DNA from 2 places in the Proteus penneri genome. Region 1 is predicted to be linked to the other one. Evidence: predicted binding sites of a transcription regulator. Region 1 holds the regulator's gene; the other holds the start of a gene.
The links. The regulator LexA, encoded in region 1, represses DNA repair genes until DNA is damaged. The targets are predictions, from matches to a motif close to TNCTGTATGTACATACAGNA.
Positions count from the first base shown of each region.

Region 2: the regulator LexA is predicted to act here: its motif matches at 3,521-3,540, upstream of H1225_RS05455 (metal-dependent hydrolase).

Region 1 covers NZ_CP059690.1:3,106,626-3,113,444, forward strand. The annotation lists gene H1225_RS13995 (reverse transcriptase domain-containing protein) at 1-1,726, shown strand, start outside; gene zur (zinc uptake transcriptional repressor Zur) at 2,133-2,663, shown strand; gene lexA (transcriptional repressor LexA) at 2,869-3,480, opposite strand; gene H1225_RS14010 (diacylglycerol kinase) at 3,608-3,979, opposite strand; gene plsB (glycerol-3-phosphate 1-O-acyltransferase PlsB) at 4,110-6,593, shown strand; gene ubiA (4-hydroxybenzoate octaprenyltransferase) at 6,696-6,819, opposite strand, start outside.
Region 2 covers NZ_CP059690.1:1,194,478-1,201,296, forward strand. The annotation lists gene htpX (protease HtpX) at 1-215, shown strand, start outside; gene H1225_RS05445 (hypothetical protein) at 301-1,164, opposite strand; gene H1225_RS05450 (L-cystine transporter) at 1,303-2,694, opposite strand; gene H1225_RS05455 (metal-dependent hydrolase) at 2,938-3,504, opposite strand; gene hxpB (hexitol phosphatase HxpB) at 3,816-4,484, opposite strand; gene H1225_RS05465 (YniB family protein) at 4,684-5,223, shown strand; gene H1225_RS05470 (fructosamine kinase family protein) at 5,356-6,228, opposite strand; gene H1225_RS05475 (metal ABC transporter permease) at 6,383-6,819, opposite strand, start outside.

The DNA of each region.
Region 1 (6,819 bases):
CGATGGTATGGGTGTTGATAGAGTTCAAAATATTATCAACCTAATTAAATCAGGTGACTATCGTCCAAAGCCTTGCAGACGCACACACATCCCCAAGGATGCTAGGAATCCGAATGGTAAGAAACGACCTTTAGGAATTCCCAGTGGTGACGACAAGTTGATTCAAGAGGTCATGAGAATGATCCTTGAGGAAATTTATGAACCAGTCTTTAGCGATTGGAGCTATGGATTTCGACCCAACAAATCATGCCACACAGCACTTACTGAAATACGTAATGGTTGGAAAAGCACCAAATGGGTTTGTGATGTCGATATTAAGGGATACTTCGACAATATTAACCATGACTTATTGCTGAAATTTCTTAGCAATAAGATTGATGACCGGGCTTTTCTTGGGCTTCTAAAGAAGTTTCTGAAAGCTGGTTACATGGAAGAATGGCGTTACTTTGGCACCCACAGTGGGACACCGCAAGGGGGAATCATATCCCCTATACTAGCCAATGTTTTTCTCCATGAACTTGATGAGTTTATGAAAATTAAAATCAAAGAGTTTAGCAATGGAGGACGAAGAAAACCTAATCCTGAATACAAGCGGGCACTACAAAATCGAGCTAATCGTATAAAGTGGATAAGACAAGGCTTTGGTGCATCTGGCTACCCTGCTGATGAGCAGAAAATTGCCAAGTGGGAAATGGAAATCAAAAACCTTGAAGAGCAATTGGTTAATACCTCAAGTGTTCTTATGGACGACCCTGACTTTAAGCGTATGCGTTATGTTCGGTATGCTGACGACTTTCTAATTGGGATCATTGGTTCTAAACAGGAAGCAATGCAAGTAATGTCTGACATTACTGAATTTGTTGAGTCGGAATTAAAGCTTGAAGTATCGAAAGAGAAATCAAGCGTAGTTGACCCGAAACAAGGTTTTATCTTTCTCGGATATGAAATTCTATGTCGTAGGGAAAATAAACGAGTTAAATGTGTTGTGGGACACAACTCGGATGGCAGTAAAACTCACGCTGTTAAGCGCACCATTACTGAACACATTCACCTTGGTGTTCCGAGAGCGAAAATACAGAAATTCTGTGCGCTCCGTGGCTACGGGAATTACGAATCTGGCATGGACGGTTGCAGAGGAAAGCCTGCAATGATGTATTTGTCTGACTATGAAATTATTAGTCAATACAATGCTGAAATGCGTGGCTATGCCAATTACTATAACTTAGCACCAGTTCTATATCTGAATAAGCTACATTGGATATGGATGAATAGTCTGTTAAAGACGCTGGCTGGAAAACATCGTTCATCTAGAACTAAAATCGCTAAACGATTGAAGCAGGCTGATGGTCGATATATCCACAGAGAAATTCGTAATGGAAAACTTTATGAACTTGAAGTTTTTCAACTTAAAAATCGAAGTGTGTCTCTAGCAAGTTTTGCCGACCCGTTTCCGAATGTTTATAAATATTCGAGCAGAACTGAATTGCTAGACAGAATGGCAGGTAACAAATGTGAATACTGCGGCACCGTTACTGGATATCTTGAAGTTCACCATGTGCGTAAACTGAAGGATATTAAGGATGGTACAGAGCCTTGGAAAAGACTGATGATTGCCCGACATCGGAAGACGTTAGTTTTATGTAAGGACTGTCATGTCGATCTTCACAGAGGGAAGCTGCCAGACTATAGAAACTTTGCTAAGTCTAGCGGAGAGCCGTATGCATAGAAATGTGCACGTACGGTTCGGTGGGGGGACAACGGCTAACCCTTTTGAGGGCGCACGTGTCCTACCCAACGGTTCAGAACAAATTATCTAAAATCATCTAAAAAATTAACCCAGCTTAGGCTGGGTTTTTGTTACTAATGGCCAGTACATATCAACATGAAAAACCAGTTCGCCCATGTGAATCAACTTGCTTTACACAATAAATTATTACTTATTTATCTCTCTTTAAAAGTATCTACTTTATATTGTTGAAAGAAAACATGTTTTTTTATCGAACAGCAGATCCTTTTAAAAAGGATGTAATACTACAGTTATTTTCACAAAACCCCACTTTACACAAAGGTTTACTCTTGAAAAATATGATAGGATCTATGTTATTAACAACGTCTGAGAGCATCTTATCCCCATGAATGAAGAGAAATTGCTCGCTCAGGCAGAAAAGATCTGCCAGAAACGAGGTGTTCGCCTGACTTCACAACGTCTGGCAGTATTACGTCTGATAATCCAGCAACCTTCTGCTATCAGCGCATATGATTTATTGGATTTATTACGCCAAGTTGAGCCTCAAGCAAAACCGCCAACAGTCTATCGTGGATTAGAGTTTTTACTTGAGCAAGGATTTATCCATAAAATAGAATCCACCAACAGTTATGTGCTTTGTCATCATTTTGATGATGTTGAACATACGTCAGTAATGCTAATTTGTGACCGTTGCTTATCTGTCACTGAAAAGAATAGTCATAAAATCGAAGATGCGATTTCATTACTAGCAAAAGAGAGTGGATTTCATTTACGACATAGCGTCATCGAAATTCATGGATTGTGTTCACAATGCCATGAAGCACAAGAGTGTACCCATCCTGAAGGTTGTCATCATGATCATAGTATGGATGATAATCTTAAGCAGAAAAAAACCGGCGACTATAAGCCTCGTTAAACTTATAAAATACAAAAAGCCAGGTGACTTGTATCGTTGTCATAAGCACTTACGCAATTAAAACACATCATATTGTAATTACATTTGTAGTGTAATGGTGTTTTTTTATACAAATTAGAAAAATAAAAAATGCAGATGATTTTATGTTTTTACACATCATCTGCATCTTTTTAAAATAAGTTTTGTTGACTTACTTTGGCACAAATTACAGCCATTCGCTGTTACGAATAACCCCAACGGCTAAACCTTCCACAGTAAAGCTTTGTTCGCGTAAATCGACGATAATTGGTGAAAACTCTGGGTTTTCTGCATGAAGCTCAATTTTATTACCGCTTTTCTTGAAGCGCTTTACTGTCACTTCATCTTCAATACGCGCCACAATCACTTGCCCATTGTGAACATCTTGCGTTTTATGCACAGCAAGTAAATCACCATCCATAATACCGATATCTTTCATTGACATGCCATTAACACGCAATAAAAAATCTGCACTTGGTTTAAATAGCATTGGGTCAACTTGATAATGGCTTTCAATATGCTCTTGCGCTAAAAGTGGTTCACCCGCCGCGACTCGCCCAATTAATGGCAATCCTTCTGGTTCTTCTTCCATTAGCAAACGGATACCTCTGGATGCACCAGAGACAATTTCTATCACGCCTTTACGAGCAAGAGCTTTTAAGTGCTCTTCTGCCGCATTTGGTGAGCGAAACCCAAGCTGGGAAGCTATTTCAGCCCGTGTTGGTGGCATACCCGTTTGCGAAATGTGATCACGAACCAAATCGTAAACCTGCTGCTGCCTTGCAGTTAATGCTTTCATTCCGCCCCCTGTTTGTTTATACAGTCAAACTGTGAGTATATACAGGTATATGACGATTTGAAACCTAAAATGAATATAAAACACGCATCTCTGGATTATTTTTCGACAAAAAGCGAAATTTTTAACTTTATGCGAAGAAATGCCCCCAAAGAATGGTTACCCAAGTAAATAATCCCAATATAATAGCAATCAGAACGGCGGCAGAACCCATATCTTTTGCACGTCCGGATAATTCATGGTATTCAGATCCAATTCGATCGACAACCGCTTCTATTGCGCTATTTACCAGTTCCAAGATCACAACCAATACAACGGAACCAATGAGTAAAATGCGCTCTAGACCACTGACATCGATGAAAAATGAAAGGATAATTGCAACCAAGGTCACAATTGCTTCTTGTCTAAAAGCGGCTTCATTAATCCAAGCGGCACGAATGCCTTTGTATGAATAGCCACCTGCTTTGATGATTCGGGTAAGACCTTTATTTTGATTAGCCATAATAAACTCTATCGAAAACAAACGATTATTTTGCCACTTTTCTCTATTAATATTGTCACAGCACCACAGATCTACGAAAGACTTTCTGTTATGCTTTCGAAGTATTGCTAATAAGAGGCTACAACTATTTATGTCAGCTTGGCGTAAACTATATTATAACACATTGAATTTACCACTAAAATTACTGGTAAAAAGCAAACGAGTTCCGACTGATCCTATCACTGAATTAGGGTTAGATACGTCGCGATCTTTCCTTTATGTTCTGCCTTATCATTCAAAGGCGGACTTACTGACATTAAGACAGCAATGTTTATCTTTAGGATTGCCTGATCCACTGCAACCCATTGAGATAGGCGGTACAAAGCTTCCTGCTTATGTCTTTATTGATGACGGCCCAAGAGTATTCCGTTACTACTCCCCCGATCCTCGTAAAGATTCCGTGAAGACATTCCACGCTTATCTTGATGCACATCGTAATAACCCACATCTTGATATCGAGATGTTGCCAGTTTCTGTGATGTTTGGACGCTCTCCTGGTCGTGAAGGCCATAATGGTGTTCCACATTTACGCGTGCTTAACGGTATCCAAAAATTTATCGCTATCCTCTGGTTAGGTCGTGATAGTTTTGTTCGTTTTTCACCCACTGTATCAATGCGTGAAATGGCGAACGAACACGGCACGGACACGAGTATAGCGAGAAAACTTGCACGTGTTGCACGTATTCACTTTTCACGCCAGCGTTTAGCCGCTGTTGGCCCTAAATTGCCAGCACGCCAAGATCTCTTCAATAAATTGCTTTCATCAAAAGCAATTGAAAAAGCGATTGAAGATGAATCAAAAGCGAAGAAAATCTCACTTGACAAAGCGCGTAAAAATGCCACAGATATCATGGAAGAAATTGCAGCTAATTTCTCATATGAAGCAGTGCGTATTAGTGATCGCGTATTAAGTTGGACATGGAATAAGCTCTACCAAGGTATCAACGTTTATAATGCCGAACGAGTACGTAAACTCGCGCAAGATGGGCATGAAATCGTGTATGTTCCTTGTCACCGTAGCCACATGGACTACTTACTGCTTTCTTATGTACTTTACCACCAAGGTTTAGTCCCCCCACATATAGCAGCAGGTATTAACCTCAATTTCTGGCCAGCCGGCCCTATTTTCCGCCGTTTAGGGGCTTTCTTTATTCGAAGAACCTTTAAAGGTAACAAGCTTTACTCCACCATTTTTCGTGAATATTTAGGCGAGCTATTTACACGTGGCTACTCCATTGAATATTTCGTTGAAGGTGGCCGCTCTCGTACAGGTCGATTGTTAGATCCTAAAACAGGAACACTTTCAATGACGGTACAAGCCATGTTGCGTGGTGAAACACGTCCTATCTCTGTTGTTCCAATTTACATTGGTTATGAACACGTTATGGAAGTGGCAACCTATGCCAAAGAATTACGTGGCGCAACAAAAGAGAAAGAAGGCTTTATGCAGATGGTCAGGGGATTACGTAAATTACGTAACCTTGGTCAAGGCTATGTGAATTTTGGTGAGCCAATTTCTGTTGTACAATACTTAAATCAAGCTGTACCACAATGGCGTGATGATATTGACCCCATTGAGCCACAGCGCCCAAGTTGGTTAAACCCAACAGTAAGCACACTCGCTGATAACATTATGGTTCATATCAATAATGCAGCATCTATTAATGCAATCAATCTTGTTTCAACAGCCTTATTGGCATCACGTCAACGCGCACTCACGAGAGAACAACTGTTAGAGCAAATAGATTGTTATCTACAATTATTACGCAATGTGCCTTATTCGACGGATATGATTGTGTCTGATAAAAACGCTAAAGCCTTATTAGAACACGCTCTACAGTCAGATAAATTCCAAGTCGAAAAAGACAGCTTGGGTGATATTGTGGTACTCCCTCGTGAAAGCGCGGTATTAATGACTTATTACCGCAATAACACAATCCACTTAATGATCACTCCGTCATTAATTGCAAGCATCGTCTTACATCATGAAAAAATTCATCGTGATGATTTAATGAAACAAGTTGAGCTCATCTTCCCTCTTATTAAAGCGGAACTATTTATTCGTTATGAGAAAGAAGAACTCCCTGAAGTCATTAATACTTTGATTGCAGAATTGTGCCGTCAGCGCCTGATTTGTTGTGATAGTGATGGCTTACTGCGTATCAATCCAGCGCGTATTCGTCCATTACAGCTTTTAGCCGCCAGTGTCAGAGAAACACTGCAACGCTATGGCATTACACTCTCTTTACTCAATTTTGCACCTGAAATTAGCCGTGCATTATTGGAAAAAGAGAGCCGTATCTTGGCACAACGTCTTTCAGTTTTGCATGGTATCAACGCACCTGAATTCTTTGATAAAGCGGTATTCTCTACCTTAGTTTCAACGCTACGTGAAGAAGGGTATCTCAATGATAATGAAGATATCCTAAAAGCAGATGCATCTGCCCTTTACCAAGTGATTGCAAAATTAATGTCACCAGAAATTCGCTTAACCATTGAAAGCGTCGGGATCACTGAAGATAACAATTTAGTACAAACTGTTGACGAAAAAAGTGAGCCTAAAGCTGATGAATAATCAGTAATTAGCATTATGACCGAAATAGAAAAGGGATAAGCTCATTGCTTATCCCTTTTTATTTCTACTCAATAATAGAGAATACTTTAGCGCTTATTTATCTTAAAAATAACTAAATAAAATACCCGCAAACAAAACAAAACCAACATAGTTATTATTCATAAAAGCTTGGAAACACGGCGCTCTTTCACGCTCTGCAATAAGCTTCTGTTGATAAATAAACAGA
Region 2 (6,819 bases), 1.9 Mb from region 1:
TCCATGCGGATGCAGGTTCTGCAAAGCTTGTTGGTCGTGAGAAAATGATAGCTGCATTACAACGTTTGAAAACGAGCTATGAGCCACAAGAAGAAAGTAGCATGATGGCTTTTTGTATTAATGGCCGTAATAAGTCATTTAGTGAGTTATTTTTATCTCACCCACCATTAGATAAGCGTATTGAAGCACTGCGCAATGGTGAGTACCTGAAATAAGGTTGAGAGTTTAATCGCGAACACTCAAATAAAAGCGCTCAATATGAAAGTATTGGGCGCTTTCTATGTATGAAGAATAGGGGGATTAATTTAAATATTCATCAAAGTATGTTGCCATTTTTTCTTCATCAATTTTTAGGTTGCCTTTCCAGCCTGCCCATGGCATTTCCATATCAGAGCGACCTTTGGTGTTATTAAGTTGATTTTCTGCAATGGTAATATCGCCAAAATTAGCCCAGCTATTTAAAGATAATGGAATATAGGCATTAGGAATAACCCCCACTAAGGCAAGTGAGTGCAAAATACCTCGTTTGGTATATCTATCACCCGAAATTAATTTAGCCTCATTTAACCGTTTTTCAAATTTACCCGGAGTTTCACCTTCAGGAGCGCTACGTAATAAATGAAGTAATTGCTTAAAGATCTCTTTATCTCCCTGCGTTGGACTAACGGGAGGGGCTGTTAGTAAGTGCTTTAAATTCAAATAAGCATAAGTGGGATTGCTCGTATAAGAATTACCGTAATAGAGGCAATATTGAAAATAGCTGTCATTAATATATTTTTGTTGATTTCTATCACTACAAATCCAACAACAGGCATATTGAGGTTTTTCTTCATAATTATGTAGTGGCAAATTTTGTAGTTTATGAAAAGCACCTAAAACAGAACGACCTCTAAGATAGCTGCCACCCACACCAGCCACAAATCCATCTAAGCAACGCTTTTGGGTGAGTGATGGATTATTTTTTAAGCTATTTAATTTTGAAATAACATCAGAATGATCAGCAAATCTTTCTATAACATTAGGTCGCCAATTGACTTCTGATAACAAGACTCGTTCTTTTTCTGAAAGAGTATCAAGCTGATACAATGAAACTTGGCGTTCAGGATCATACTGACTGTTTTCATACTTATAGAGTTTTCGCAAAATTCGCATAATTTTTTGCACGATTTTACCTTGTTATGTTTATAGGTTTTTAATTGATATTGGTGGGTAACATAAATAGAAGATATGTAACTTAATACAGATACAAAAAAAAGCCAGTTCAAATGATGAACTGACTTTATTAATAGAGGCAGATAAAGTTTATTTTACTGTAAGTTCAGTTTCTTCATCTTGGTTAAAGACAGTTTTATCCGTTTGTCCCATAATTTGACTCGTGATTGTACCCGCTGTCATTGAGCCACTGACGTTTAATGCGGTACGTCCCATATCAATTAATGGCTCTACAGAGATTAATAGGGCAACTAATGTCACAGGTAAACCCATTGCAGGCAGAACGATAAGAGCTGCAAATGTAGCACCACCACCAACGCCCGCAACACCTGCAGAGCTGACGGTTACGATAGCAACTAAAGTGGCAATCCACATTGGATCTAATGGGTTAATTCCCACTGTAGGCGCAACCATAACGGCCAACATCGCAGGGTAAATACCCGCACAACCATTTTGACCAATTGTTGTACCAAAAGATGATGAGAAGCTTGCGATAGATTCTGGCACACCCACACGCTTAATTTGAGTTTCAATATTTAATGGAATACTTGCAGCACTTGAACGACTTGTAAATGCGAATGCTAATAAAGGCCCCGCTTTTTTGAAGAATTTAATAGGATTCAAACCCGTAAAGCTGACTAGTAATCCATGAACCACAAACATTAAGCCAATAGCAACATAGGAGGCAACAACAAAGCTTCCTAATTGAATGATGTCGTGCATATTTGAGCTTGCAACAACCTTAGTCATCAGCGCCATTACACCATAAGGTGTTAACATCATAACAATACGAACCAGTTTCATGATCCATGATTGTAAGCAATCAATTGCAACTAAAACTTTCTCACCACGAGGTTGGTCTTCTTTGAGCAGTTTCAGTGCAGCCATACCTAAGAAAGTAGCAAAGATAACGACGCTAATAATTGATGTTGAGCTTGCACCTGTTAAATCAGCAAATGGATTTTTAGGAATAAATGACAAAATAAGCTGTGGCATCGTTAAGTCAGAAACTTTGCCCATGTAATTTTGCTCAAGTGCAATTAAGCGCTGTGCTTCTTGTTCACCTTGTACTAGGCCTTCTGCTGTTAAGCCAAATAAATTAGCAATAACAATACCTATTAATGCAGAAATAGCTGTGGTGAATAATAGTGTGCCAATAGTGAGTCCACTAATTTTTCCTAGTGATGATGCTTGGTGTAATCGAGCTACGGCACTAAGAATAGAGGCAAATACTAATGGCATAATGATCATTTGTAACAGCTGTACATAGCCATTACCCACGATATTAAACCAAAGAATAGATTCTTTAATAATAGGATCGTGTGAGTCATAGAATGCGTGTAGTGCTAGCCCAAAAGCAACACCAAAAACTAAACCAACAAGAACTTTCTTTGAAAGGCTCCACTGACGTTGACTTAATTTAGCCAAGATGAGTAATAGCACAACAAAGACGAGTACGTTAATGATTAACGGAAAATTCATCTTAACTCTCCAACGAGATCTTTATTTATATAATTTCGACGATTGTATGCGATATGAGTTCTTAGGCAATAAGAAAGGATATAACAGCACCAATGCGATATAGGGTAACAGAACTGTTAATAACTTTTTATAATTAATTATTATTTTATATAATCATTTGGTTATAAAAACAAGGAAAGTTGGTATAAAAAGAAGTAAGAATTTATAAATAAATAGAGAAACGTAGGTTTTTGTCAGGCTGTGTTAAAAATTAGTACGCTTATCGTGGTACATCTGTAACCAGTTATTGATTTGTGAAGGCAGGGTAACAGTAAGGTGAGGAGGTAAAAAAAGTGCGCCAACAAGGATCAAAACAGAGATAAATCTCTCGCCTTTTTTATTGTTCTTTTTGCCTAAAATGGGTAATGCAAAGCGTATTTTTAAAGGCCACAGGAAAGGAACGCCAGCGGGAGTTAACATATCTGCAATAAGGTGGCTAAGATAACCGAATAAAAGGGCATGAAAGATATCGGCGGAAATATCCCACTGTGGTGAAACTTGTGTTTCCCATAAAATAGCTAAACCACAAAACGCAAGTAAACTATGCGTAAAACCTCGATGACCACAGAGTTTTGATAGAGGCAGTGAGATAATACGGAATAATCGCCCGAGAATAGAGCCAGGGTGGTCTAAGTCAGGTAGAAGTGAGCCTAATAAGACAGCAGGGATCATGTGAAACCAATCACCATGAGCAAGAGCTGGCGTTATTTCAAGTTTCTGCGCTAACACAAGTGTCGCCACAGAAAAAAGTAGATGTCCTTCTGCTGTCATTCCATGTCTGTTTATTTGCTGTTCATTTATACAGTAATTAAAGTATAAAAGGTTTTGACGATAACTAACAGACAAAAAAGATAAAAATTGTCTTAAATATTAAGCAATAACAGGAATATTTTATTTGATTGATTTAAAAATGATCGAATTTAGGATAAGGAACCAAAAAGTAAGATCACGGCGAGAGGAAGCAAAAGAAATATACAAGAGGAATACTTAAAAATAGAGAAGAGGTTAATGAGCTTATGTTTATTAAAAGCAGAATAAAAAGGATATCTTATAAAGTAGAATATCCTTTTTATTTATGGAAATTAGCCTAATAAATGTAGTTGCGTTAGTTCATTGAGTGACGCAATTTTTACATCAGCTAAGCCCCATTGTTTATCATTAAATTGTTCTATTGCAGGGACAACGATAGAGCGCATTCTGGCGCCTTTACAAGCAATCATACCATTGCGAGAATCTTCTAATGAAACACAGTGAATAGGGTCAAGATTAAGCGCTTTAGCTGCATTTAGATAAACTTCAGGGTGTGGTTTGCTGTGTGGTAGCTCATCAGCAGACACGACAGCTGAGAAGTAATGACGAATATTAAACAACTCCAGGACACGCTCAAGCATAAAATCAGGAGATGCTGATGCTAGTGCAATTTTTAACCCTGATGATTTGCAAAGTTCTAAGGCATGCTCAACACCTGGTAATAGTGGTTTTGTTTCTTCAACTAATTTGACAACACGAGAAACCATTTTTTGTTTTGCTTCTTGTTTTGAAACGCCTTGCCAAGGTGATGCTCTATACCATAAATCAATGACTTCGTTTATTCTTAACCCAACCATATCGGGCATTGCCGATGCAAGGGATAGATCGACGCCTAATTCAGCAAAGACCTCATGTTCTGCTTGCTGCCAAAATGGTTCAGAGTCGATTAATAAACCATCCATATCAAATATTGCAGCTTCAATAGGGAATTTAAAAGACATGTTACTCTCCATAAATAAGGTCTATGTTGTCGAGTGGCGATTGTAGCAAGAGTTACAGGGAAAATCTTTTTAATCAGTTTCTTATTTATTTTGTAAAATAAATAGAGAGAATAGCTACTATTAATTTATTGTCGTGTTAGCCGTTAATTAGACTACGATAAACAGATAAATATTGACGAATTCGACTAGTGAGGATGTGATGAGTTATCAATATGCGGGATTATATGCCATTTTAAAGCGTGTACTTGGCTGGCTTATTTTTATTCCTGCCTTTATTTCGACAGCTGTATCATTGATAGGATTAGCTGCAATTCAACGCCCAAGTGGTGATGGTGTAAATGCCGTAATTAATGATTTTTTTCGTGTATTAGCGGAAATGGTGCAATTTAACACACCTTTTTTAGGTTTTTTCTGGCGAAATTCACCTATCCCCAATACACAAATGGGATTTAGCCAAGAAAATATCACTTTTTTTGTTATTTTTCTTTTTATGTTCATAGGATTAGCATTCAGCGCATCAGGATTACGAATTTATCGTCAAGTGAAATATTTGAAAGAAAATATACAAGATCAGCTTATTATTGAACGCGCAATGAAAAGTGGTGTAACGGCTGAAGAATTGCAACAAAATATCAAATTACCGCGACATACTATATTTACTCAAATTATGGTGCTTTATTTATCACCTCTGATTGTCATTGCAATTGGCTATTTCTTAATGAAATTTTTAGGATGGTAACACTATTTTAAAGTGAGCGAGGACTGTTCACTTATATTAATTGAAAGGAAAAATAAACCTCGCATCACTGAATCTGGCGAGGTTATATTTTTTAGTTTTTTATTATCTCAATACTATTTCACTTTATTCCTATTAAGGTGTTGCTAATAGATCATCAATGATTTTTCTGACTTCTAAATAATTTTCTTCGCCCCCAAATAAATTACAACGGTTGAGGAAGAAATAGAGTTGGTAAATAGGCTGACGAGATAAAAACTTATCGGATAGTGGCCAAACACTTTGATAACCGTCGAAAATATTTGCAGGTACTGCAGTACAAAGCGGTAACATTGCGATATCACACTCTCGATCACCCCAATAACAAGCTGGATCGAACACGGTACCTTCTGATTGACCAATTGCAGCACAGTTTTTAGGCCATAGATTGCCGTGAAGCAAAGAGGGTTGTGGATTATGATCAGCAAGGCGATGAGTGATAATTTGAGTGACCTCATCGATATCTCCAAAAACCATACCTTTCTCAGAAGCTAGTTGTAGCTGAAAACCAATACGTTTTTCAGAATAAAAGTGATTCCAGCGTTTTTCCCAGCTATTGAGTTGAGGGGTTGTATCGATTTGGGTATCGAAATCAAAGCCATAACTAGGTTGTTCTTCCCACTGATGTAGTCTTGCTAGTTGTTGTCCAAAACAGTAGGCGCTATGAGGTGTAAATGGTTGAATAGGCAAAAATTCAAGGAGTAGAAAGCTGGCATCTTTACTATTACCGATACCAAGAACTCGGGGAGTTCGAATTGTTTGGCTTTTTGCCAGCATTTCGAGTTGTTCTGCCTCATTTTTAAAGTTAGGCAGAAATTCACGCAAATTAGATTTCACAAAAACAGGCGTATCACCATAATAAATTTTCCATGTATGATGAATATCACCACTAGAAAGGTGAATTTTTTCGTTTATCTTTGCTGAAAATCCTAAGTTTGATTCCAGTAAACGACCTATATTCTGCCACATACTTACACCTCGCAAAGTTGTTTACTTAGTAGACCCAAATAAAATAGTAACGAGCGATGTTTATACTATGACAATAACACTTTAATTAAATCAATAAAGTATAAAGCTAAAAAACGGGATGATTATCCCGTTTTTGCGAAGATAAAGAAGATGCTCAGGCGCTAGCGGGTTTTGTTTGTCGCTTTATTTTTGCCAAACTTATCTGATTAGAGAGTAGCGCAATAATAAAGAACACAGCTTGCGTTAGCACAATACAAGGACCTGTTGCTCCATCAATATGGAAACTAATAAATGTTCCTATAACACTAGATGCGACAGAAAATATAATTGCTAACATAATCATGCGTGAAAAACTGCGTGTTAATAAATAGGCAGTGATCCCCGGTGAAATAAGCATTGCGACAACTAAAATAATCCCAACGGCCTGCATTGAAGCAACAATGGTTAATGCCAAAATGGATAGTAAGCCATAGTGCAATAATGTGACAGGTAAGCCAACAATTCTGGCTTGGTTAGGGTCGAAGCAATAAAGCATAAAATCTTTTTGCTTAATAAGCATAATAGTGATGGTGATTACACAGATAATACTAA